Linked DNA regions of Lacticaseibacillus paracasei subsp. paracasei. The protein of the gene in region 3 interacts with the protein of the main gene of each other region in a pairwise test. Links are inferred from orthologs where the notes say so. Each region holds a gene or a part of one and is shown on either strand. Other genes may lie near its edges.

Evidence for each region.
Region 1: the proteins of rpe (region 3) and LBPC_RS10510 interact in binary tests that used the Escherichia coli proteins (3 or more experiments, as listed by UniProt). The link is inferred for Lacticaseibacillus paracasei subsp. paracasei from one-to-one orthologs.
Region 2: the proteins of rpe (region 3) and eno interact in binary tests that used the Escherichia coli proteins (3 or more experiments, as listed by UniProt). The link is inferred for Lacticaseibacillus paracasei subsp. paracasei from one-to-one orthologs.

The regions. Positions count from the first base shown.
Region 1 is NZ_AP012541.1:2,125,571-2,133,667, forward strand. What follows is about bases 3,090-5,817. They hold LBPC_RS10510 (PfkB family carbohydrate kinase), read right to left. Parts: upstream 4,996-5,817; coding sequence 4,183-4,995; downstream 3,090-4,182. Other genes in these bases: LBPC_RS10500 (WxL domain-containing protein), read left to right, coding at 3,090-3,374. Also shown: LBPC_RS10490 (ATP-dependent DNA helicase), read right to left, coding at 1-1,712; LBPC_RS10495 (hypothetical protein), read right to left, coding at 1,753-2,343; more of LBPC_RS10500, read left to right, coding at 2,769-3,089; LBPC_RS10520 (hypothetical protein), read right to left, coding at 5,998-6,804; LBPC_RS10525 (DUF262 domain-containing protein), read right to left, coding at 6,851-8,097. UniProt on the Escherichia coli protein: Catalyzes the ATP-dependent phosphorylation of fructoselysine to fructoselysine 6-phosphate. Functions in a fructoselysine degradation pathway that allows E.coli to grow on fructoselysine or psicoselysine.
Region 2 is NZ_AP012541.1:962,413-970,668, forward strand. The notes cover bases 1,943-4,829. They hold eno (phosphopyruvate hydratase), read left to right. Parts: upstream 1,943-2,677; coding sequence 2,678-3,982; downstream 3,983-4,829. Other genes in these bases: tpiA (triose-phosphate isomerase), read left to right, coding at 1,943-2,629; LBPC_RS04855 (MFS transporter), read left to right, coding at 4,312-4,829. Outside these bases: gap (type I glyceraldehyde-3-phosphate dehydrogenase), read left to right, coding at 1-417; LBPC_RS04840 (phosphoglycerate kinase), read left to right, coding at 609-1,799; more of tpiA, read left to right, coding at 1,874-1,942; more of LBPC_RS04855, read left to right, coding at 4,830-5,574; LBPC_RS04860 (hypothetical protein), read left to right, coding at 5,580-5,936; LBPC_RS04865 (ClC family H(+)/Cl(-) exchange transporter), read left to right, coding at 6,025-7,596; preprotein translocase subunit SecG, read left to right, coding at 7,782-8,018. UniProt on the Escherichia coli protein: Catalyzes the reversible conversion of 2-phosphoglycerate (2-PG) into phosphoenolpyruvate (PEP). It is essential for the degradation of carbohydrates via glycolysis.
Region 3 is NZ_AP012541.1:1,626,349-1,634,605, forward strand. Bases 2,776-5,663 are described here. They hold rpe (ribulose-phosphate 3-epimerase), read right to left. Parts: upstream 4,601-5,663; coding sequence 3,950-4,600; downstream 2,776-3,949. Other genes in these bases: rpmB (50S ribosomal protein L28), read left to right, coding at 2,776-2,842; LBPC_RS07985 (thiamine diphosphokinase), read right to left, coding at 3,285-3,953; rsgA (ribosome small subunit-dependent GTPase A), read right to left, coding at 4,673-5,578; pknB (Stk1 family PASTA domain-containing Ser/Thr kinase), read right to left, coding at 5,575-5,663. Outside these bases: LBPC_RS07970 (DAK2 domain-containing protein), read right to left, coding at 55-1,731; LBPC_RS07975 (Asp23/Gls24 family envelope stress response protein), read right to left, coding at 1,791-2,153; more of rpmB, read left to right, coding at 2,657-2,775; more of pknB, read right to left, coding at 5,664-7,575; LBPC_RS08005 (Stp1/IreP family PP2C-type Ser/Thr phosphatase), read right to left, coding at 7,572-8,257. UniProt on the Escherichia coli protein: Catalyzes the reversible epimerization of D-ribulose 5-phosphate to D-xylulose 5-phosphate.

The DNA.
Region 1 (8,097 bases), 500 kb from region 3 along the record:
TGCGCATCAATCTGCTGACCACTTTTGACCAGCGCATCCTGATACGCCTTCACCCCAGCATCAAACACCCGGCCAGCATTGCGTTGGTTATACAGCGCCACGTTGCCGCTGACATAGCGATCATCGTCTGGTCCAAAAGGCAGCGCTAACCGCTCACGAATGCGATTAGCTAGTGCTAACACGCCGGACTGGCTATCTTGCCGATAAACGCGCGTCAGTGTTGTCGCCGCCACCTGTTCATCGTCTAGACAATCTTTTAAAAAGTTGCCGGGACCGATGGGCGGCAGTTGGAAAACATCACCGACAAACAGCACATGCGCCTTTTTGAAATTAACGTTCTTCAAAACCGTGTAGGCTAGCGGCGTTGTCAGCATTGAGCTTTCATCCACCACAATGAGTCGCGCATCGCCAAAGGTTTCCCAGTCGGCATCCGCGTCAAACTGGCCGGTTTCTTCACCTGGCAGTAGATGCAGATAAGCATGAATCGTAGCAGCTGGCTCGTGCGTATACTTTGCCAAAACTTTGGCGGCGCGGCCAGTTGGTGCAAGCAAGACACTTTTCTCTTTTGCTTGGGCGTTAAAAAACCGAACCAGCAAATCGGTCAACCAAGTTTTACCGGTGCCAGCACTGCCATTCAAAACGCTCAAGCCATGACGGTTCACATTTTGAAAAGCGGCGCGCTGTTGATCATTAATGGTTAAATGAAACCGATCGAGAAACTGATCGAGAGCATCATCTAGCTCATCCGGAGCCATCAACGGCTCGGCTGTTTTTTGAGCGACTTTAATAATCCGCGCCACCGATCCTTCTGTGGCAAACATATCGCAACTCGTCACAAGTCCATACTGCTCGTTAAGTAAAAAGCCGTATTGCAAGGCTTCTTGCGGATCAGCAAACATTTTCAAATCGGCTTCGCGTACAGCCAATAAAGTAGCGGCTTGCTGCCGGAACCACGTAATGGTGATATAGGTCAATCCTTGCGTGAGTACAGCGGTGCGAAAAATATATTGCAATCCTGCCGTAAGCCGATGCGGATCATTCGCTGCAATGCCACGCATTTTAGCAAAGGTGTCGACTTTCTTGAAATCAAGCTGGGCAACTGACATCAACAGGTACGGATTGGCATCAATACTTTGCATGGCCAAATTGGCATCTTTATAAGCCAACCAAATTTTTTCATAAGTCATTGAGCTTAGTGCCTTGCCCCAGTGATTGGCCAACACGGCAATTTCCAGTTTGCCGCGGATGGCGGTAGCGATTTTCTTAATTGTGGCGGGACCAATGCCCGGGACACTATTCGGTTTTACCTGATCGGTTGAAAAAATTGTCAAGATCGGGGTATCATCCGCAAAATGTTCATGCAATCGGCGCCGAACTGTCGGCTGATGCACCAGTAACGTGTCAATCAGCTGCCACTGCCGGCGCGGTTCTTTGGGCAAGCCAAAATGCAACCGCGCCAATTTGTAAGACGGCTTGTTATAACGCAATGAGCCAGCATCATCGTAAACCAAATCAGCGGTGATGATCGCTCGGCGATTGTAGTAGCCCATATCACCGGTAATGGTTGCCTCTTGGGTGAGCGTCATTTTAAGCGCCGGATTCGGATTCAGAATCCGCACGGCGTAAACTTTATAATCACCGTTATCGCTATTAAACAGCAACTTGATCACTTGCAGATCAACATTTTCATAAACTTGTTCCTGATTAGCCATGTGCGCCCCTCCTCTCAAAAAACAATCACCGACAAAAACTTTATAGTTGCATTCTTAGTTTCGTTGTCTCGTGTGTCGCAGCCTTGTCGAGCTTCGGTGCAATCCGAAATCGAAAATCCTCCGGTACGGCTTGCAACTCATGCTGAGCCCACTGTTGGATAAAGGTCGGTTGCTGCCGGATCTGATAAAACTGCAATTCTGGGCGATGCGTACTGTAAACAACGACATCTTCTCGCCCGTGCTTCACTGACCACTGAATGGCCGCCAGCAGTGCGACCAAGCCGGCAGATGGTAGATAAAATTTTCGCGCCGGGTTGAAATCGTCCGGTGTCAGCTCAGCATTTGCTGGCGCATCAGCGTATGCCAACTCTTTGACTGCATCGTCCAAAAACTGGGTGTGGCGCAACAATGTTTTATCTGCCGCATCCGTGATTTTCAAGCCAAATCGATTGCCATTCAGATCATTCAGCCATGCTAAATAAACCTTTGTCTGCGGCGCAAAATCTGCACTATCAACCTCGTGCTGCAGATTGGCCATGCCGCGATGCAGCAAGATCCCCTCAGCTGTGCCGCCATTAGGAAGTTTAATGATGCGTTGTGCCTCGCTTGATGTTGCGTGTGTATCTGCCATGATCGGCCTCTTTTCTTCAAATAAGCTTAACCGGTATGGTGGTTGGTTGCAAATATTGATTAGCTAACCCTCAAAAAGGTGGCTGACTTGCTGCTAACATTGACTTTTGAGTGATCTCGAGCGTCCCATTAGCATCGACTTTTACTACTATCATTCTTTTGATATTTTTGGGGTTGAAGCTTAGACCGGCAATTTAAGTCTCACAAATCGGCATTTATTTACCTTAAAACGAGACAAAAAGTTATTTTTAGCTTTGTGATCTCGTGAATTTGAAAGCGGGTTTCCATGTAAAGCCTATTAATAAGCGATTAAATAAATTTTGCTTGCTCACTCAATTCGTTTTTGTTGGCTCTCGCAACCATTCGCGTACAATTAAAGTTGTTCCAGCGAATGGAACGATTTGACATCAATTGGGGGGAACTTTTATGTCAAAGAAATTGTGGTTGAGCGGTGTCGCGTTTGCCGGTCTCGTTGTGGGGAGTATTGCAACCGGTTCATCGCTTGTAGCTGCGGACAATACCGTTGGCACGACAAATACGACAGTCGCAGTGACAGGTGGCACAATCGACCTTGCAGTGCCTGACACACTGACTTTTCCAAGTGAGCCTGTCGAAGGGATTGTTAGAGCCAATGTCAACGAGACGGTTAATTCCGCTGACAACTCATTATTAACGATCAATGACTTCCGCGGTACGGACGCCGGGTATACGGTGTCGGCCAAAGCGTCTGCGATCACAGCCGCTAATGGCGATGTTCTGCCAGGCGCGGCCATCGAACTAACGCCGGATGCCCCAGCAGTGACGAATGCTGATGCCCCGACTTGGAGTAAAGCGGTAACGTTGACGGATTCAGATCAACCATTATTCGCTACGACCAAATCGCTAAACGGTGCCGGCATTAGCAGTTATGATCTGAACAAAACAACGTTGGCAATTCCTGAGGACAACGCTGTTAAGGCTGAAAGCTATTCCGGTATCATCACCTTTACATTGACACCTGGTCAGCCAGCTGCACCAGCTACTGCACAGTAACGGTGGCGCGAGGTTGATGGTTTTCGACTTTTCTGGTTGTACTTGCCGGAAGGGAGTTGATTCATGTCAGGACATCACCAGAAGACTGTTCGGTCACAATTAAAAATCAGCGCGGGTACCCACGTCGTTTGGATCGGCAATCATTCACGCACCATATCGTATTGAATCTACAAGTCTTTCATCTCTCTTATGAATTTTCATCTCTACACATGCGGCATCACCATTGTCTTGGGGGAGACGGTGATGCCGCATGAAAAAGAACCAAAGTTAATGTCTTGCTCAAGGTTGACTTGCAACTGTCAGCTTTGATAACCAAGTCGCGACACGGCAACCAGCAACATCAGAGCACAAACAGAAGCGCTAAAAAATCGGAACATGTTCAAATCCCAATTTGATGTTACCGGCATTGCTGATCGTTCACGCGCACGGTCAGCGATCCAAAACCCACAGTACCGATCTTTTCAAAGTTCCCGAAATGGGTTGCCGACTTGGTCTATCAAAAAGCATCAAAGAAACCGTCGATTTTATGATCGACGGTTTTTTCGTGAGCGCGAACCAGCCCGGGTAGAAACCGGAGCATATGCGGCCTTGGGCGTGATGGTTGGTTTTTGACCATTGCGACCACGGTCCTTATGCACAGGTTTCTGGGCTGGCAAGCGCGTTATGACGAAGCCCGAACCAGCCCGGATAGAAACCGGAGCATAAGCGGCCTTGGCGTGATGGTTGGTTTTTGACCATTGCGACCACGGCCCTTATGCGCAGGTTTCTGGGCTGGCAAGCGCGTTTATGGCGAAACACAGCGCAATTTTCACGAAATCAGTGGTGCGCCATGCCCAAATGAACCGGGCAACAAAACCTGCGCCGAAGCGAATTTAGCCGCATGACTTAATGATTCCGAAACTTTGGCATCCAATGTTGGCTTGCTAGAAGAATACAAGGTCGCAGCAAAGGACGTAATATAAGCATCCCCTGCTCCCAACGAATCCACCGCCTTCACGCCAAGCGCCTGCTGCCAAGACATCATGCCGTCGACCAGCGCCGCCGAACCACGCAATCCGCGTGAACAAACAATCCGATCGCAACCAGCCGCCGCAACCCGGCGCATCAATGCCTCCACATCATCATCAGACCGTGCTTTGCCAGAAAGATAGGCGAGATCAATCTGTGGCGCAATCTTTTTAAACAGTTTGTCATCGTCAAGGATCGAAAAGTCATAAACCTTGCGCGCTGTGATAGCCTGCAGAAAAGCATCCGCATGACTTTCACTATTCAGATAGACCAGATCGAAACTATTGATATAGGCAATGTCCTCTGGGTCAAGTCGCAGCTCTTGTGGCGGCTCGCCGACCACTTTACGCCGTGCCCCGTCTTTGCCTGTGATCGTTGTAAAAGCATTTCGACCGGCATATTGTAGCGAATGCTGCACATCTACGCCGCGTTCGACCAACATGCGCCGCGCAAAATCGCCACGCGCATCATTCCCGAACGTCCCGATATAGGCTGCCTGCAAGCCGAGTTCGGCGGCAAAAACCGCCGTATTCGCTGCATGACCGCCAAGATACATCTGCTTATCAGCCGGATAAAGATCAACGACATTGTCTCCAATCGCAATGACTTTCACCGATCTCTCCCTCTTTCCATCAAACGCGGCAACTGCAGTCTTCGATCAAACTGCTGCCATGCAAACTCCTGCTTCCTGTTAACAAGGTCAAGTTTACCACAGCAGGAATTGGGTGTGGCATCAAGATTGTCATGTTTTCCAGAACGCATGATCATCACCAAGCCTATCAGCCTGAGGAAATGAACAAAACGGCGTCCAAAACTGGCCGTCGTTTTTTCGTTTTATATGTTATTCCAAGCTAATGTCTGAAAACTTATTCCGGTCACCAATAACAGTCTACAAATTTCGATGATGGGTATTATCATCATCAGGTTTGCTTTTTCATTTCGCCAAATTCCCAACCACCTTAATCTTCACCCGATTCGCATTCTCAGGATGATAAGCCAGCGGTACCTCATCAACTTCAACGACTTCAATCGTCGTTTCATCCGCGCCAGATTCAATTGCTGCGGCAGTAGCTTTCTCCTTTGCATCAGCCATCGCCTTGTCGCGCGGAATCTGGTTGTATGGATAAATTCGGCCGTATTCACCCGAAACCTGACTGATGGACGCACCAATCTCGTTTGCCACACCGCCCAATGGGTCACGAACTAGTTTGCCGACCCCTTCCAACCGATGCGGTGCAATGATGACACCGCCACCGACAAGGATCACTGTTGCCGGCTCAGCACTCGTCTTCATTTTATCAATCGCCACGGCGATCATGTCGCTGATCGTTTGCAAAGCCGCCTGAGCGAACTTCAGCGAAATTTGCTTGGTCAGTTGGGGATCGCCGACATCCGACAAACCCAAACGAACCGCAATGTCAGTGGCGGTGATAATGTTACCACCAAACGTCAATGCTTCATCCGTAATCTTGTAGCCAACGGAATCGGGACCCACCGTGACACTGCCATCTTGCTGCTGGCGAACGATCGAGTCGCCACCTAATCCAATTGACATGATATCCGGCATCCGAAAGTTAGTCGCCACGCCGCCACATTCAGACCATGCACGCGCTTTTCAGCCCAATATTTGTCGAATTGCCAGTAACACCAAACCCAATCCCATCATCGCCATCGTGACGTTAAGCACCTTCGTCACAATTCGCCGCTCTTGGTCATCCATCTCCTCTATCATGCTCAAACTATAGTCGTTGTAAGGCCCAGCATCCCAATACCCGACATAATAACTCAGCAACTTCTTCTCACGACCAGTCAACGGCTTACTGTCAGCCCGAAGCAACAGTTGATCATCAAATAAGGCATACATATCATCACTCAACATCGCGGCCTTACGTTGCCGCCTCGCCTGCTCACTGACCTGATCGAACAACCGCTGAAACCGTTCCCGCGCCTGCGCATCTTCATCATCCTCCGCTGACCACGCCGTTAATTTCCGCTGAAAGATCGCCATCACATCGTTAAAATGTTGCTGTTGAAAATGATTAGCAAACGTCAGATAACGATTCTGTTCATTCAGATATTTAGTTTGCCAAGTCTGGTAAAGAAAGTAGCCAAACAACCACAACACGATCAAAGCATTGATCAAGTTTCCCAAATTCCAAGCCGTCATCAGTTTCTCAAGACTACCAATCACCCAAAAGGTCAGGATCATGAGACTAACAAACAACGACAACAACTGTTTCTGCCGCATCTGCGGATTCCGCTGCATCTCGGCATAAATCGTCTGGCGATGCTTCAAATAAAGGACAAAGTAGTCCAAAAAGTCCAACGAGCGGACTTGTCGGTAAGTCTTAACGATGTAAAAGAGCAGGATGACTAGTGAAACCATGTTGATGACGCGGTTGATGGTGTCGATTGGGGACATAGAGGACTCCCTTTCAGTTTATTGACGTGTCACACACCACTTAATTTCATGAGTGGTTAACTTTACGCGTTTTAACATTTACTTCCGACAAATCATGATCACTTCCAGCTAACAATCGTTTGATGTGTTGCACCCGACTCCAAGCACTGTCTCCACCTGCGTAGACGGCAACGTCAGAATCACCTAGTTGTCGGTAACGTTGATCTGCCTCGACTTCATTAACATGTTTAACAAGGCTTTCATCACTATTGGCCATGGCAAAAAAGTTAGATGGGTCAGCATCCCACAGGAGGTCAATCAGTTGATTGTATAAATCAGTCCAACTTTTAATTTGAACCACCTGATCATCAACAAAACTGAAAGCGACTGGCTTAGTGCCGGTTGGGTTAGTTTCTAGAATCATATCCAACGTATCCCATGAATTTGGATCGTCTGTCGCAAGCTGAGTTGACACATTGGGACGTGGCCAAACTGTTAACGCTCTTGTTAACAAATCAGCCTGCCGTTCCTGTAAAGTTGCTTCATCCCACTTATCGAATTGCGCTACCCATTGATTAAGTTTAATACCTGACTTACGATAACCGTCTGCCATATCCCGCTTCTCAATATAAGGGCGATTGCTCATCTGACCATTAAACCCAGTTAAAGTCAGGTTAGCTAGTCGGTTCAACCAAACATTGTGGACCAGTCGCCAATCGGTCCCCAAAGCCTTCTGCCAACTACTATTCACAACTCGCGGCATAATATGTTCAATCGAGTACTTACCAGATTGCGCCGCATCGAATAAGTCCTGCTCCTCACCACTCGCATTATTCAGTTCATCTAGAATGAACCACAGTGACATAGAACTCATGTGGTAGTAATCTTTCTCAACCAACGCGTCTTTTAAAGATTGATCTGTTGGAAAACGTTTATTTTCTTTAACGACCTGCGTCAACACTAACTTCAAGCCTTCAACATAATCAACCTTAGCCTGGTCAACATAATGCTCCACTTGGCGATCTAGCGCAGCAAACAGCAAATTCAGTCCAGTAGTGGGAACACCGATAAAAAGCCGCCGAGCCAGATAGGCCAGCAAAACCCGCAACACTTCAACTAATTGATCAGCGGATAGCACGCCATCACGCGTTTTTGCAAAAACCTGCAATAAGTACGGCACCAAAATATCGTTATTCAAATGACCGAGTCTAATCAAAAGCGATTTGACTCGTTGATCTTTGATGGCAACAGTCGCTGGCGCTGTGATTTCCGCAAATAATTTGGCTGCGGCCTGCTCCTTTTTCAATTGGGCAA
Region 2 (8,256 bases), 660 kb from region 3 along the record:
GCACGTTCCGCTGCTGCTAACACGATTCCTCACAGCACAGGTGCTGCTAAGGCTATCGGTTTGGTTATCCCAGAATTGAACGGCAAGTTGCAGGGTCACGCACAGCGTGTTTCTGTTGTTGACGGTTCTTTGACCGAATTGGTTTCCATCTTGAAGACCAAGAACGTTACTGCTGACCAAGTTAACGAAGCTATCAAGAAGCACACCGAAAACAACCCTAGCTTTGGCTGGAACGAAGACGAAATCGTATCTTCCGATGTTATCGGTACGACACAAGGTTCAATCTTTGATCCTACACAGACCGAAGTTACAACTGCTGGTGACTATCAATTAGTTAAGACGGTTGCTTGGTACGATAACGAATATGGCTTTACTTGCCAGATGATCCGTACCTTGCTGAAATTTGCTACTCTCTAATCCGGAGTAACGCTTTTCTAGCCGCAACATCCGAAGCGGAGGGAGCTTACTCCCTCCGCTTTTTTTTGGAAATAGGCGATCAATTCTCAGGATGTTTTAGCATCCTGCTGAAAACGAGCGCTTATTTCTGGTGTTAAGCGGTCGTTACTTGAAGTTAAGTCATCTTTAGGAAAAATAGGAGGTCATTTCTCTTGGCTAAATTAATTGTTTCAGACTTAGATGTTAAGGACAAAAAAGTTCTGATCCGCGTTGACTTCAACGTGCCGATCAAAGATGGTGTTATCGGTGATGATAACCGGATCGTGGCAGCATTGCCAACCATCCAGTATGTTATTGATCATGGTGGCAAGGCAATCCTTTTGTCACATCTCGGCCGTGTCAAGACCGAAGAAGACAAGGCTAAGCTGACCTTGAAGCCAGTTGCAGAACGTTTGAGTGAATTGCTGAAGAAGCCAGTGACATTTGTCCCGGCAACTCGCGGCAAGGAACTTGAAGATGCTATCAACAAGATGAATGATGGCGACGTTCTTGTTATGGAAAACACCCGGTTTGAAGATCTTGACGGCAAGAAAGAATCCGGCAACGATCCTGAACTTGGCAAGTACTGGGCAAGTCTTGGCGACTTATTCGTTAACGATGCCTTTGGGACTGCACACCGCAGCCATGCTTCAAACGTCGGCATTGCTTCCAACATGAAGCAAACTGCTGCCGGCTTCTTGATGGAAAAGGAAATCAAGTTCTTAGGCGATGCCGTTGACAACCCGAAACACCCATTCATTGCTATCTTGGGTGGTGCAAAGGTTTCCGATAAGATCGGCGTGATCGAAAACTTGGTACCTAAGGCTGATAAGATTCTTATCGGCGGCGGCATGACCTATACTTTCTATGCTGCTAAGGGTATGAGCATCGGTAAGTCTTTGGTTGAAAAAGACAAGATCGAACTTGCCAAGAAGATCATGGATCAGGCTGGCGACAAGCTGCTTTTGCCGGTTGATTCCGTTGTTGCAACTGAATTCTCTAACGATGCCCCACATAAAGTTGTTGACGGCGACATTCCTGATGGCTATATGGCCTTGGATATCGGCCCGAAGACAATCAAAGAATTCAAAGATGCTTTGCAAGGTGCCAAGACCGTTGTTTGGAATGGCCCAATGGGTGTCTTCGAAATGAGCAACTATGCTGAAGGGACCCTTGAAGTCGGCCGTGCCCTTGGCGACTTGAAGGATGCTACTACAATTATCGGCGGCGGCGATTCAACAGCTGCTGCTAAGCAATTGGGTATTGCACCTAAGATTACCCATATTTCCACTGGCGGTGGCGCTAGCCTTGAATATCTTGAAGGCAAGACCTTGCCAGGTATCGCAGCTATTTCTGACAAGTAATTGTCAGGCATGCTGATCTAACAGTCACTACCGGCAGACGGTGTCTGTCGGTACATATGAAAGGAAGATATGCCATGCGTACACCATTCATTGCTGGTAACTGGAAAATGAACAAAAATCCTAAGGAAACGCAAGAATTCTTAGACGGCGTTAAAGGCAAGTTGCCTGATGCAAGCAAGGTTGAGACTGTCATTGGCGCACCTGCCATTGATTTGACCACCTTAGTTGCTGGCGCTGAAGGCACACCTTTGAAGACGGCGGCTGAAAACTGCTACTTTGAAGACGAAGGTGCCTTCACTGGTGAAACCAGCCCGAAAGCTTTGAAAGAAATGAACGTTGATTACGTCATTATCGGTCACAGCGAACGTCGCGGCTATTTCCACGAAACCGATGAAGATATCAATAAGAAGGCTAAGGCCATCTTTAAGAACAATCTTTTGCCAATCATTTGCTGCGGCGAAAGTTTGGCTCAGCGCGAAGCTGGCCAAACCGAAGACTGGGTTGCTTCACAGATTGAAGCTGCTTTGGCCGGTTTAAGTGCTGACCAAGTCAAAGTTTCAGTCTTAGCCTATGAACCAATCTGGGCTATCGGGACAGGTAAGACGGCAACTGCCGATCAGGCACAAGAAGTTGTCGCACATATTCGTGCAACGGTTGAGAAGTTGTATAATAAAGATACGGCAGATGCTGTTCGTATTCTTTACGGCGGCTCTGTTAAACCAGCGAACGTCAAGGAATTAATGGCTAAGCCTGATATCGATGGCGGTTTAGTCGGTGGCGCTTCGATGGATCCTGAAAGTTTCATCGCCTTGGCTAACTACCAAGATTAATCTGGGTTCTACTATTAAACAGCCTTCTGGCAAAAAGGAGAAGAATTTATGTCTATCATTACTGATGTATTGGCACGCGAAGTCTTAGACTCCCGTGGCAACCCTACTGTTGAAGTTGAATTGTACACTGAAGACGGCGGCTTTGGCCGTGCGTTGGTACCATCAGGTGCTTCAACCGGTGAACACGAAGCCGTTGAACTTCGTGATGGTGACAAGGATCGTTTTGGCGGCAAGGGTGTTTTGAAGGCCGTTGGTCATGTGAACAACGAAATCGCTAAGGCGGTTATTGGCCTTGACGTGACTGAACAACGCCTGATTGACCAAACCATGATTGACCTTGACGGTACCCCGAACAAGGGCAAGTTTGGCGCCAATGCTATCTTGGGTGTTTCCTTGGCTGCAGCCCGTGCTGCTGCTGATGAAGTTGGCCTGCCATTGTATCAATATCTTGGCGGCCCGAATGCCCACGTTCTGCCAACGCCAATGATGAACGTCCTCAATGGTGGTGCACACTCAACCAACACCGTTGACTTCCAGGAATTCATGATCATGCCTGTTGGCGCTAAGAGCGTTCGTGAAGCTGTTCGGATGGGTTCAGAAACCTTCCATGCTTTACAGGCACTGTTGAAGAGTAAAGGCGACATCACCGCTGTTGGTGATGAAGGCGGCTTTGCCCCGAACTTGAAGGATAACGAAGAAGCCTTCGAACTTCTTGTTGAAGCAATCAAGAAGGCTGGCTACAAGCCAGGCGACGACATTGCTTTGGCCTTTGACGTTGCTGCTTCAGAAATGTACGATGCCGAGAGCAAGACATACACAACCAAGTGGTCTAACCCTGACAAGAAGTACACCACTGAAGAATGGACCGACATGATTGATGGTTACATTAACAAGTACCCAATTGTTTCTGTTGAAGATCCTATCGACGAAAACGACTGGGAAGGCTGGCAGACATTCACCAAGAAGATGGGCGACAAAGTCCAAATCGTTGGTGATGATCTGTTTGTTACCAACACCGACTACCTGAAGAAGGGTATCGATATGGGTGTTGCTAACTCCATCCTGATCAAGCTGAACCAGATCGGTACATTGACCGAAACCTTCGAAGCCATCGAAATGGCTAAAGAAGCTGGTTACACAGCTGTTGTTTCACATCGTTCCGGTGAAACTGAAGATACAACGATTGCTGACTTGGTTGTTGCAACCAACGCTGGCCAGATCAAGACTGGTTCAATGAGCCGGACAGATCGTATCGCTAAGTACAACCAGTTAATGCGGATCGAAGATCAACTGGGTGCACAATCCTTGTACAAGGGCCGCAAGTCCTTCTACAATGTGAAAGCAATCGACTAATTTGCTTAATTAGTTGGCAGCTTGGAAAGCACGTTTCCGTTAAGGAGCGTGCTTTTTTTGTGGAGCGTGAGCTGGCGCGGTTAGAAACCAGAGTTTGTAAGTTCAAGGTCCTTACATGCAGGTTTCTGCGCCAGCGAGCGCGTTTAATTGTGCGCGAACAGGAGCGCTTAGAAGCCGGAACATAAGTGGCTTCGACCAAATGGCGTGGTTTTAGCGAGGTCGCTTGGGTTGAAAGAATCAGGATTTTTTAATCGGTGAGACTGAATCGCGGTTGTCGGGTGCACCTTTCTGTATACTAGGGATAAGCACAAATGAAAGGACAGTTTTCTATGCAAACGACGCCACCTCATTGGCAACGAAACATTGCTATCTTTTTGCTTGGTCAATTTCTTTCTGGCATTACCAGTATGACGGTTCAGTATGCGATCATTTGGCACTTAACGGCTAAAACTGGTTCTGCAACGATTCTCAGCATTGCTACTTTATTAGGTATGTTGCCGACGATTTTGCTGAGTCCTTTTGTCGGGCCTTATATTGATCGCTTGAACAAGAAAATGTTGTTGATTGTACCGGATATTGTCGCCGCTATGGTGGCACTTATTTTGAGTGCCGTTGGCGAGTTCGGTGGCTTTTTTCCTGTTTGGCTGATCTTTGTGTCGTTGCTGGTGCGGGCGTTGGCACAAACATTCCAGATGCCGACGATTCAGGCTATTTTGCCAACCATGGTCCCTGGTGATCAGTTGACGCGCGTGAACGGTCAACTCGGTGTAGTGAATTCGGCGAACATGATTATTGCGCCGGCACTGGGAGCTGTCCTTTTTGGCCTGATGCCGATGCCGCTTTTGATTTTGTTAGATGTTTTAGGTGCGATTCTAGGAGTCAGCTTGCTGTTGTTCGTTAGTATTCCAGAAAATCGCTTGGTCGGGACAACCGTCCATGTTGCGCAGGATGCCAAGGTCGGGTGGCAATTGTTGCGAGGCAATCGTGGCCTGTGGTATATGACTTTAATTGGCATGTTGACGACGTTTGCCTTCATGCCAGCCGCTAGTATGTATCCTTTAATGACCATGCGTTATTTTCATGGCACTGTCGGTCAAGCTGGGTTGATTGAAGTTGTTTATTTTGCTGGCTCGTTACTTGGCGGCCTGCTCATTAGCGTCTTTGGCCATTTTCGTGATCGTATTCATCCGATTGTCTGGGGGATGGTGGTCATTGGCGTGACGTTTGGATTAAGTGGTGTTTTGCCACGAACTGAAAATGGCTTTTTATGGTTTCTTATCTTGAATGGCGTTGCTGGCTTAGCTTGGCCGTTTTTCAACACGCCTCTGATCGCGATGTATCAGCAAAGCTATGCTCCTGAGACGCTCGGACGGGTTATGGGGATTTTGAATGCGCTAATGAGTCTGCCAGGGCCGGTCGGCTTGATCTTTGCTGGTCCCATCGCCGATCGCTTTGGTGTCGCAACTTTATTTGTAGTTGCAGGGATCGGCGTGTTACTGGCCGCTGGCGTTATGTTCGGCTTGAAGATCACCCGTGAATATGACCGCCAGTTGCAAGCAGATGGGTCATCAGATTTGACTAAAAGGGGATAGATCGTATGAAAAAATTTTTCACCGTGTTTGCTCGGCTAGAAGTTGTTTTAGGATTGACGATGTTATGGATGACGTGGGATGTCGGCTTGCGAGCATCTGGCCAGATTTTTGGCGCCTTAGTTGTTTTAATCGGGATTGTGCTTTTATACGGGTTGATCATTTATGCGTTGATTGGCTGGTTCATGGATCCTACGCACCGTTACTGGTATGTGCTGACACTGGTGCTAACTTTGCTGTACAACGTGTTAGCCTGGACCTTTCCCAGCGTCATGATCCAAACATGGGCCACATATCCATTTCCGCTTATCACTTTGTTAATCGGTGTAATGTTGGTTTGGGTGGCTCGGCAAGAAAAACAATAATTGGTTTTGCTGACTCGGGTGACTGAGTCGTTTTTGATTCCCAGCCAGAGGTATATACTGAGATCATGTTGTACTGGAGGGGAATTACTTGGCACGACCTGTAAAAGAAAAATTTGACGTTACTCGCCTGCGATTTGTGCTACTCGGACTACTCGTTGGTTTAATGAGCGGCACTGTTGTCAGCGCGTTTCGCTATTGTATTGAAGTAGGGCTGCGCTATAGTCGGCTGGTATATGGGCACTTGCGAATAGCGCCGTTTGTCTGGTGGCAATGGGCGTTGTTGATCGGTGTCAATCTTGGTTTGGCGTTAATCGTGGCGTGGCTTCTCAAGAAAGAGCCCTATATTTCTGGCTCTGGGATTCCGCAAGTTGAAGGCCAATTGGCTGGTGAATTGGAGATGCACTGGTGGTCGATCCTCTGGCGAAAATTTGTCGGCGGTGTTCTGGCGCTGGGGCCTGGGTTGTTTCTCGGACGGGAAGGACCGTCGATTCAGTTAGGCGCTTCAGTCGGGCAAGGTTTAGCTGCTGGGTTCAAGCTATCAGGAACTGATCGGCGATTGTTAATTGCATCCGGTTCCGCTGCTGGCTTGGCGGCGGCGTTTAATGCACCCATTGCTGGGACCTTGTTTGTCTTAGAAGAGGTTTATCATAATTTCTCACCGCTTGTTTGGTTAACGGCATTGGCTGGGGCAATTGGATCGGATTTTGTTTCACTGAATGTTTTCGGACTTGTTCCGGTGCTGCATTTAAGCTATTCGCGTAGTTTACCTGTATCGAGTTATTGGCATTTAATTTTGCTAGGCATTCTTTTGGGCTTGTTTGGGTACTTATACCAGCGAATCTTGTTGGTGATGCCGCGGTGGTATCGCAACTTGACACATTTACCGCGGCCATTACAAGGCATTGTACCGTTTCTGCTGGTGATTCTGGTTGGCTATTTTGCACCAAACTTACTTGGTGGTGGCAATGGTTTGATTGTCGGTTTTGGCCAGTATGTGCCATCTTTGCTTGTATTGATCGCAATTTTTGTTGTACGTTTCGTTTTTTCAATGATTTCATATGGTTCTGGATTACCAGGTGGCATTTTTCTGCCGATTCTTTCTTTGGGTGCCGTGATCGGTGCCATTTATGGCGTCTTCATGAATCAACTCGGCTTATTGCCGCACGTCTATATCATGAACTTAATCATTTTTTCAATGGCCGGTTACTTTGCTGGCATTGGAAAAGCACCGTTTACTGCGATTCTATTGGTAACGGAGATGGTTGGTAATTTGACGCATTTGATGCCGTTAGCGGTTCTATCGTTAACTGCTTATCTCGTGGTTGATTTGCTTGGCGGTGCGCCGATCTATGAAGCGTTACTCGAGCAAATGACAATGCCGAAAACAGTTCAACAGCTTCATCGACCCGACCGACTGGAAATACCGGTTTTCTTCGGCAGTCCCTTGAATGGCAAAATGGTCCGCGATATGCCATGGCCTAAAGAAGCATTACTAATCGGAATCCGGCGTGGCGAACAGGAAGTGATTCCACATGGTGATTCCTTGATCCGTGAAGGTGATACGTTGGTGCTGTTAACGGATGCGACCCAACGTGCTCGGGTCAAGCGGCGGATTGATGCGCTATCGGCGGCGTTGGGGAAAACGCACCAAAACTCATGAGCAAGTTATCTGTCAGGACGTTGACGTGCTTTTATTGTGAGTTATTTTACTTGCTGTGAGACGGTTCAAGTAGCTAAAAAGGTGGATTTCAGCAAAGATGCCTCTTTTAGGTAGAATGCGTTCGCCTTTATGTTGCTTTTATGCTAAACTACTAGGGTGAGATTTTTCGCAAGGGAGGCAACAACTTGCAAAGTTTATTGACCACATTTCTTGTGATCGATTCGATTTTGATCGTGATCGCAACATTAATGCAACCAAGCAAACAACAAGATGCGTTAAGCGCATTGTCCGGTGGGGCAACAGATCTTTTCGGGAAGACGAAATCCCGCGGCTTCGAAGCTTTCATGGAGAAAGTCACCGTTGTACTAGGTGTTATTTTCTTCGGCCTCGCAATCGCGCTGGTATATCTGGAAGCCCATTAACGAAAGTCTCCTGGTACTCAGGAGACTTTTTTTGCAGAGCGTTCATTGGCCCGGTTTCTGGGCCAGGAAACGCGTTTCGACAGCAACTGCGGTGGAATAGCTAACCATATGACAAGGCTGACTTTATCCGCCAATAGACAAGACCTACAACCGTTTTTTCACCGCAATATCGAGCCTTTTCACCAAGAGATTGAAGTTCCACTTGTCCACCCAGCCACTTGCCACAAAGGATGAAACC
Region 3 (8,257 bases):
TTCGCAAAAAGGTGCCCCGCATGCGGGACACCTGTACGCGATAGCTGTTTAAGCCTACTCAACTGAGACGAAATAAGGATAAACCGGTTGATCACCTTGATGGATTTCAAATTCCAAATCCGGATATTGCTTACCGACAGCATCGGCAATCGCCTTTGCTTCCGTTTGATTAGCATCCGCACCCACGATGATGGTCACAATTTCACTATCGTCATTGATCATTTTATCAATCATCGCAATCCCTGCTGCTTCGCGATCCTTATCAGTCACTGTGATCGTACCGTCGATAATCCCCATCCAGTCGTGATCTCTGATCGCCAATCCGTTGATCGTCGTATCACGGATGGCTCGGGTGATTGACCCGCTGATCACATTCGGTAGTTGGGCAGTCATTTCACTTTGATTAGTGGCTAGATCTGCATCAGGACTGTACCCTAGCATCGCGGTCATTCCTTGGTTGATCGTCTTACTTTTGACCACTGCAACTTCAACGTCAGTCGCCGCTTTTGCCGCTGCTTCCGCGGCCATGAAGATATTGCCATTGTTAGGCAAGACGATCACGTGCTTGGCATGCGCTGCTTTAACCGCATCCAAAATATCGTTTGTGCTTGGATTCATGGTCTGACCGCCATTGAGCACATGCGTCACGCCAAGGCTCTTGAAGAGTTCTCCGAGTCCTTGACCAGCCGCAATCGCAACGACACCCATTTCAGCTAACGGCTTTTGGGCCACTTGTTGATCCAATGCGCCTTCACGTTCAATAATGCTCTCCTGTTGCAAGCGCATGTTATCAACTTTGATTTTCATCAATGAACCAAATTGCTGACCATAACGGAAAACAGTCCCCGGATGCTCAGTATGAACGTGCACCTTGACCACTTCTTCATCAGAAATAACCAAGGTCGAGTCACCGAGTGTATTCAAATAGTTACGGAACGGTTCGTAGTCAAAATGTTTGAGGTTTTGGCCATCACCAAGTTCGACCATCATTTCGGTACAGTAGCCGTATACGATATCGGCTGGATCAAGCTGTACTTGCGCACTTTGATGATGCACAGCATTAATCATTTCGTTCATTTCTTCGTCAGTGACGTCATGAACATCTGAACTAATTTTACCGGACAAGCCTTCTTGGAAACCCTCGTAAATAAAAACAAGTCCTTGTCCACCAGAATCAACCACGCCGACTTCTTTCAAGACGGCCAAAAGATCAGGCGTTTTGGCTAAGGCACGTTTAGCACCTTTCACAACTGCCTGCATAACAACTAAAGCATCATCAGAGCCATTAGCCGCTTTTAAGCCAGCTTTAGCCGCTTCACGGGCGACTGTCAGGATCGTGCCTTCAACCGGCTTCATGACGGCTTTATAGGCCGTCTCGACGCCATGTGCAAACGCATCGGCTAGGTCCTGAGCCGTCAGACTTTTCTTATGCGCCACGCTTTTTGCAAAGCCACGGAAAAGTTGCGAGCTAATGACGCCAGAATTGCCTCGCGCGCCCATCAGCAAACCTTTGCCAAGATGCTTGGCTAAGTCACCAACTGACTCATCATTAGACTCCAACACCGCTTTTGCGCCAGTTTGAAAAGTCAGGTTCATATTAGTGCCAGTATCACCATCCGGAACTGGAAAAACGTTTAATGAATTCACAAAATCAGCATTTTTATTGATGCGATGTGCGGCTACCCGGATCATATCCTGGAATTTAGTCGCGGTAATTTCGGTTACTGCCACGGAACATCCTCCTCGAAGAACTTCAATATGTCACACCGTTAACAACCGGTGCGTGTACGTCAGTCGCCTAATACCTTGACGCCTTGGACGATGACGGTCACTTCATCAGTCGTGACCCCCAACATCGTTTCGAGGTTGTATTTTACTTTGTCTTGGACATTTCGGCAAACTTCTGAAATTTTAGTGCCATAACTGACGATAATGTTGACTTCGATTTTCACGCCATTATCTGTCTGACGAACGACAACACCGCGCGAATAATTTTCGCGTTTCAAAATGTCATTGAGATTATCGCGAATCTGATTACGGCTAGCCATGCCGACGATACCATAGATGGACGTCGCCGCACCGCCAACCACCGTCGCAATGACACTGTTGGAAATGTCGATGATTCCGTATTTGGTTTTGATTTTGACCGCCATGCTGTTTCCTCCTAAGCCATTCGCGATGATTTTCACATCGCGTACAATTCTACCAGCTAGTTTAGCATAGCTAAGCGATGACTGCGAGCAGAGCGTGAATCAGCCCGATTAGAAACCGAAGTGTAAGCGGCCTTGGTTGTGATGGCCGGTTTTTGGCCATTGCATCCAAGGTCCTTACACGTAGGTTTCTGGGCCTGTTCACGCGTTTCCGAACCTCCAAGCTCACAAATACCTAAATTTTGATCACTTAAACCTGAGGTGCCTATGTGTCAGTTTCTGGTCTTGTCGCTACCTTTATGAGACAATCGTTAACAGTAACATTTTTCAAAGAATATCGGACTATTTGTACTTACCCACCCAATTTTCTTAGAGTCTGATCACGCGTTTATTTTGACCTGTCAAGTAATTTTACTTTGCAAAAATTCTTGCATTAACCGCGGGCCTATGATAAGTTAGTTGAGTGAAAAATTCGAGGGTGACCTTGAAAAAAAGGAGGTCATATTGTGGCTAAAGATATTATTACTGGTCGTCATACCACGTTTGGCAACAAGCGTTCTCACGCTTTGAATTCAAGCCGGCGCCAATGGAAAGCCAACCTGCACAAGGTTCGTATCCTTGTCGATGGTAAACCAAAGCGGGTATGGGTTTCTGCACGTGCCCTTAAATCAGGTAAACTGACCCGGGTTTGATCCCATAACATTTAAAAAGGTCCTGACAATGAATGTGATGCATCCTTCATTGTCAGGACCTTTTTTTGTTGAGCGCGAGCAGGAGCGATTAGAAACCGGAGCGTAAGTGGCCTTGGGTGTGGTGACCGACTTTTGGCCATTACGCCCAAGGTCCTTACGAGTAAGTTTCTGCGACTGCGAGCGCGTTATGACAAAACGCGAGCAGGAGTGCCTAGAAACCGGAACGTACGCGGATTTTAAGCGGTTGGCCTAATATCCCTCATACAATCGGTGATTCGTTGGACGCCAACTAATTTGGGAAAACCTTGGGCTAAAATTTCCTTGCCATGCCAAACGCCGCAATCTCCGGCCAGTTGGGACTGGTACGCACTTTTTCAGGATCTTGATATGCTGACTTCTCAGATCGGTAGTTCATTAAAGCAAATCAGGAAGAAAACAATGCCTAATTATCCAATTTTTGCCCGCGCCGATCACGACTATAAATAATTGCCACCTGACCAGTCGTCCAACTCACGGTGAAGGGCTGCTTGCCAAGAAACTCATTGGAAGCCCACACATAAGGATAGCCCGCTCGCCATGGTTTTAATGGATATTTCGCTCCGACAATGGTCAAATCGGCAACTGGGGTGAGATTGACAACTGCAACGTACCGATAACCTGGCAGCGGTTTAATTTCATGCTCACCGGGGCTGTAATAATCAACCCAATTTTGCACATCAAATAAATGAAGGCGTTCAACATCTGCTAAAAAGCGCGGTTGAAGCGGTAAGAAAAGATTAGACAAAAAATGATCTAGTCGTCCACCAGTCCCGCCAACCAAGGTGACATCGCCGGATGAAGATGCCTGAAGTGCCGCTTTAACAGCCAACTCTGTATCCGTGTCATCTTTTTCAGAAGGCACCTGTTGTAGCTTCTGGACATGCCCACGAACTAGCCGCAATTCTTCAAGCGTTAAGGAATCAAAGTCGCCCACTGCCAGTTCAGGATGAATCCCTGCACGTACGAGTCGCAATGTGCCGCGATCAACGCCGATCCATACACCGGGCAATTGTTCCCAAGCGGCTGGCAAGCATGCCTGTGGACCACCTGCCATGATGTTGACGTGCGTCATTTAACAGCCTCACGCAAGCTATTCATCGCGTCACCGACATTTTTGGACCCAAAAACATACGAACCTGCAACAAAAATATCTGTCCCGGCATCAGCTGCCGCCTTCACGGTTTGATTGTTGATACCGCCATCGACTTCAATGTCAAAATGCAGTTTCCGAGCTTTACGCAGCTGATATAATCGATCAACCTTGTCCACCATCGGCGTCAAAAATTTTTGACCACCAAAACCGGGATTAACCGTCATAACCAGCACTTGATCAACCAACGGGAGAACTTCTTCAAGACTGCTCAATGGTGTGCCCGGATTGATCACAACCCCAGCGCGAACGCCTTTCTCGATCACATGCTGCAAAACGCCATAAAGATGATCCGTGGCTTCTTCGTGAACCAAAATCGTATCCGCCCCAGCTTCAGCAAAATCTGCCACCCAAGCCGCTGGGTCACTGACCATCAAGTGAACCTCCAATGGCAGACTGGTAACCGGACGTAATGCTTGGACGACCAGCGGACCGAAAGTCAGATTTGATACAAAATGACCGTCCATAACATCAACATGCAGTAAATCAGCACCGGCTTTTTCAACTTTTTCGACATCCCGCGCAAGATGAGCAAAATCAGCACTTAAAATCGATGGGGCAATTTTCATAACGATCTCCTCCATATATTGCGTTCATCCGGCCATTAATCAGCTTGACGTCCGCATTTTGTCTAATCTAAGTTACTTCTTCTTGTAAACTGGGCGCTTGCCGCTTAACTCTTCACGAAACTGTAAGTAGTTATCATAACGGCTTTGCATGATATCGCCAGCCGCCAGTGCCGCCTTAACGGCACAATGTGGCTCGCTAACGTGCTGACAGCCGCGGAATTTGCAATTGGGTGCTAACGCCGCAAACTCAGGAAAACGGTCACGCAAATCATCTAAGGTGACGTCCAGTAAACCAAGCGATGAAAAACCAGGTGTATCAGCAACTAAGCCACCGTGAATCGGATAAAGATCAGTGGTGCGGGTCGTGTGCCGGCCACGATTTAACGCATGACTAATGGCCGCTGTTGCCAAGTCCAATCCTGGCACAAGATGATTCAACAAAGTAGACTTACCAGCACCGGTTTGTCCAGTGAAAATGGTCAATTTATCGGCAAAGCTCGCTTGTACTTGCGCGAGGATTGTCGGATCAAAGGGCTTGTCAGGTGCAAAAACCGGATAGCCTATTTTTGTATAGCCGGCTAAATCTTGACGAATCTTCGTTAATCGCTGAGGCTTTGTTAAGTCGGTCTTGGTCAGATAAATCTCCGCGTGAATATCGTGGCCCTCAAGATAAACCAGAAAACGATCCAATAGGTTCTTAGAAAAGTCCGGCTCCACGGCGGAAGTGATCAAAACGGCTTGATCAACGTTGGCAACCGGTGGGCGCACCAACGCATTATGACGCGGTAATACCTTCAGCAAATAGCCTTCATCATCCCCTTCTCCCGGTTGAAAAGCAGCAATGTCGCCCACCAGCGGCGTAATTTTGTCGTTGCGCAAACTGCCGCGCCCGCGAGTTCGGTAAGTTGTCCCATTCACAGCGATGTCGTAATACCCGCTGATCTGTTTAATAATTCTTCCAGTTAAGTCTTCACTCATTGAGTAATGTTATCCTCCTGCGCAATCACGGTACCGTCCCGGACAATCCGATAGCTGCCTGGGTATTTCGTGCTAACTTGCAACGTGATGGTGATTTGATCATCAGCCGTGATGTTAAAGGACCGATTAATGGTACTAATGTTATGTGTCTTATCTGCGAAGAAGACCTGAATACCGTTGGGTGCGGGCGCAGCACTACTACTGCTACTAGTGCTGCCACTGCTATTGCTGGCACTTGCGGTACTCGAACTGGCCGGTGCTTGATAGGGAATTGAAATTGTTTTCGACCAAGTTTTGGTCTCTTCAGGATCTGGGCCTTGAGAGACCGAAACATTGACTGTGTCGCCTGGTTTAACCTGTGTCCCAGCAGCTGGCGTTTGACTGATTACCATGCCTGTATCGACGGTATCAGAGTGCGCTTGAGAAATCACAATCTTAAGTCCGACTTCATTGGCGTAATCTCGCAAACTTTTTTCGGTATAACCCGTCAAATCACGAAGCGCAAAAGTATTTGGCTTGATTGCAACGGAAACACCAAATGTGATCGTCGTTTTGTCCGCAATGACCTTTTTGCCTGCTTTAATGCTTTGTGACACGATCTTGCCTGACGGTTCGTCATTGGCGCTGACCTGTTTTTCTTTGACGGTTACGCCGCGTTTTTGCAAGTCTGACTTCACGTCTGTGTAATCTTGCCCAACATAATTCTCTAGCGTAAATTGCGGCTGACCGCGGCTTAAAATCAGCTTGACCGTCGAGCCTTCCTTAACACTCACCTGCCGTTTTGGATCTGAATCGATCACCAAATCCTTGCTAACTTTCGTGGAATAAGTGTACTTGTATGACCCAACTTTTAAGCCTGCGCTGGTCAAGGCAGTTTTTGCCTGGGTTGTGGTCATGCCCCGTAGATCGGGGACGTCCACATCCCTTTTCTGATTGGCAAAAACTGCGCCGATACCAATCATCAGCAGCATGGCGACAAGTATCCCGATGCCAATAATCCACCAACGGCGACTTTTTTTCTTAGGTCGTGCTTTCGGACTTGGCTGACTCGCTGGACTGTCAGCATCTCCTCCTTCGTCATGCGGCGGTTTGGGACCGTTGGGGATGACTGGCATGATTCGTGTCTCATCCAGATCATCTTTAGGAACCACATACTTTGCTTCATGTGCTCGTGCCGGACTCAGCGCTGTCTTGAGGTCGCTAGCCATGGCATCCGCACTGGTATAGCGATTAGCCGGATTTTTGGCTGTAGCCTTAAAAACAACATTCTCCAGTGCCTGCGGGATATGCGGATCAAACGCGCGCACCGACGGAATTTCTTCTTGAAAATGCTTTAACGCAATCGTAACTGCCGAATCACCTTCGAATGGTACAGAACCAGTCAGCATTTCAAAAAGAATAATGCCTAACGCATAAATATCACTTTGACGGGTTGGCATACTGCCGCGCGCCTGTTCCGGTGATAGATAGTGCACCGACCCCAATAATGAGTTGGTCATCGTCATCGAATTCTCCGATAACGCGACTGCAATCCCAAAATCGGTGATCTTAGCATTGCCATCCGGATCAATCAAAATATTCTGCGGTTTCAAATCACGGTGAATGATATTGTGATCATGCGCCGTCTGAACGGCAGAAAGGATCTGTTCCATCATGTCGACCACGCGCTGATATGGAATGGGGAAATGCTCGACAATGTAGTGCTTTAAATCAGAGCCTTTGACATACTCCATGACCAGAAATTGCTGACCTTGACTTTCACCAACGTCATAAATCGACACAATATTTGGATGAACCAGCTCACTGGTCGCCATGGCTTCTCGTTGAAAGCGGCGAACTGTATCGGGGTCATTTTGCAAATCAAGCCGGAGAACCTTAACCGCCACATCGCGATCAAGAATCAGGTCGCGTGCCAAATAGACGTTGGCCATACCGCCTTCGCCTAATGTTTTGATAAGCTTGTAGCGCTCATTTAAAATCGTCCCCGGCTCAATCATTGCGGCTCCCTCCGATCCTGATGAATGATCAAGGCACTGATGTTGTCAGGTCCGCCAGCAGCATTTGCTTTGAGGATCAATTCTTGAGCCTTGCTGCCAATCGGCATGTCCTGACGCAACACTGCCGCGATATCTTCATTGTCAACCATGTTGGTGAGGCCATCAGAACACAACAACAAATAGTCGTCATATTCCATATCGTAAATCGTCACATCAGCATCAACATCACTGCTGACACCAAGCGAGCGCGTGATCACGTTACGCTGCGGAAAGCGTTTGGCTTCCTCAGGGGTTAGTTCCCCATGTTTGACCAACTCATTGACCAAACTATGATCCTCAGTAATTTGAACTAAATGGCCATTGCGATAGAGGTAGCCACGTGAATCACCAATATTTGCCACCACGAATCGTGTACCGCTGATAATCACAGCCACAACCGTTGTGCCCATCCCAGAAAGATCTGTATATTGTTTCGCTTTTTGCAAAATCACATCATTTTCCTGCTGCAACTCAAAAATGAGCCAACGGACGATGGACTCGATCTCGGCAGTATCTGTTTTCTCAAAAGCATAACCTAAATGCGATACTGCCATTTCACTAGCAACATCACCACCACGATGGCCGCCCATGCCATCCGCCACCAAGGCCAACGTCGCTTCGGATTGATTTTTAAAAATACCGA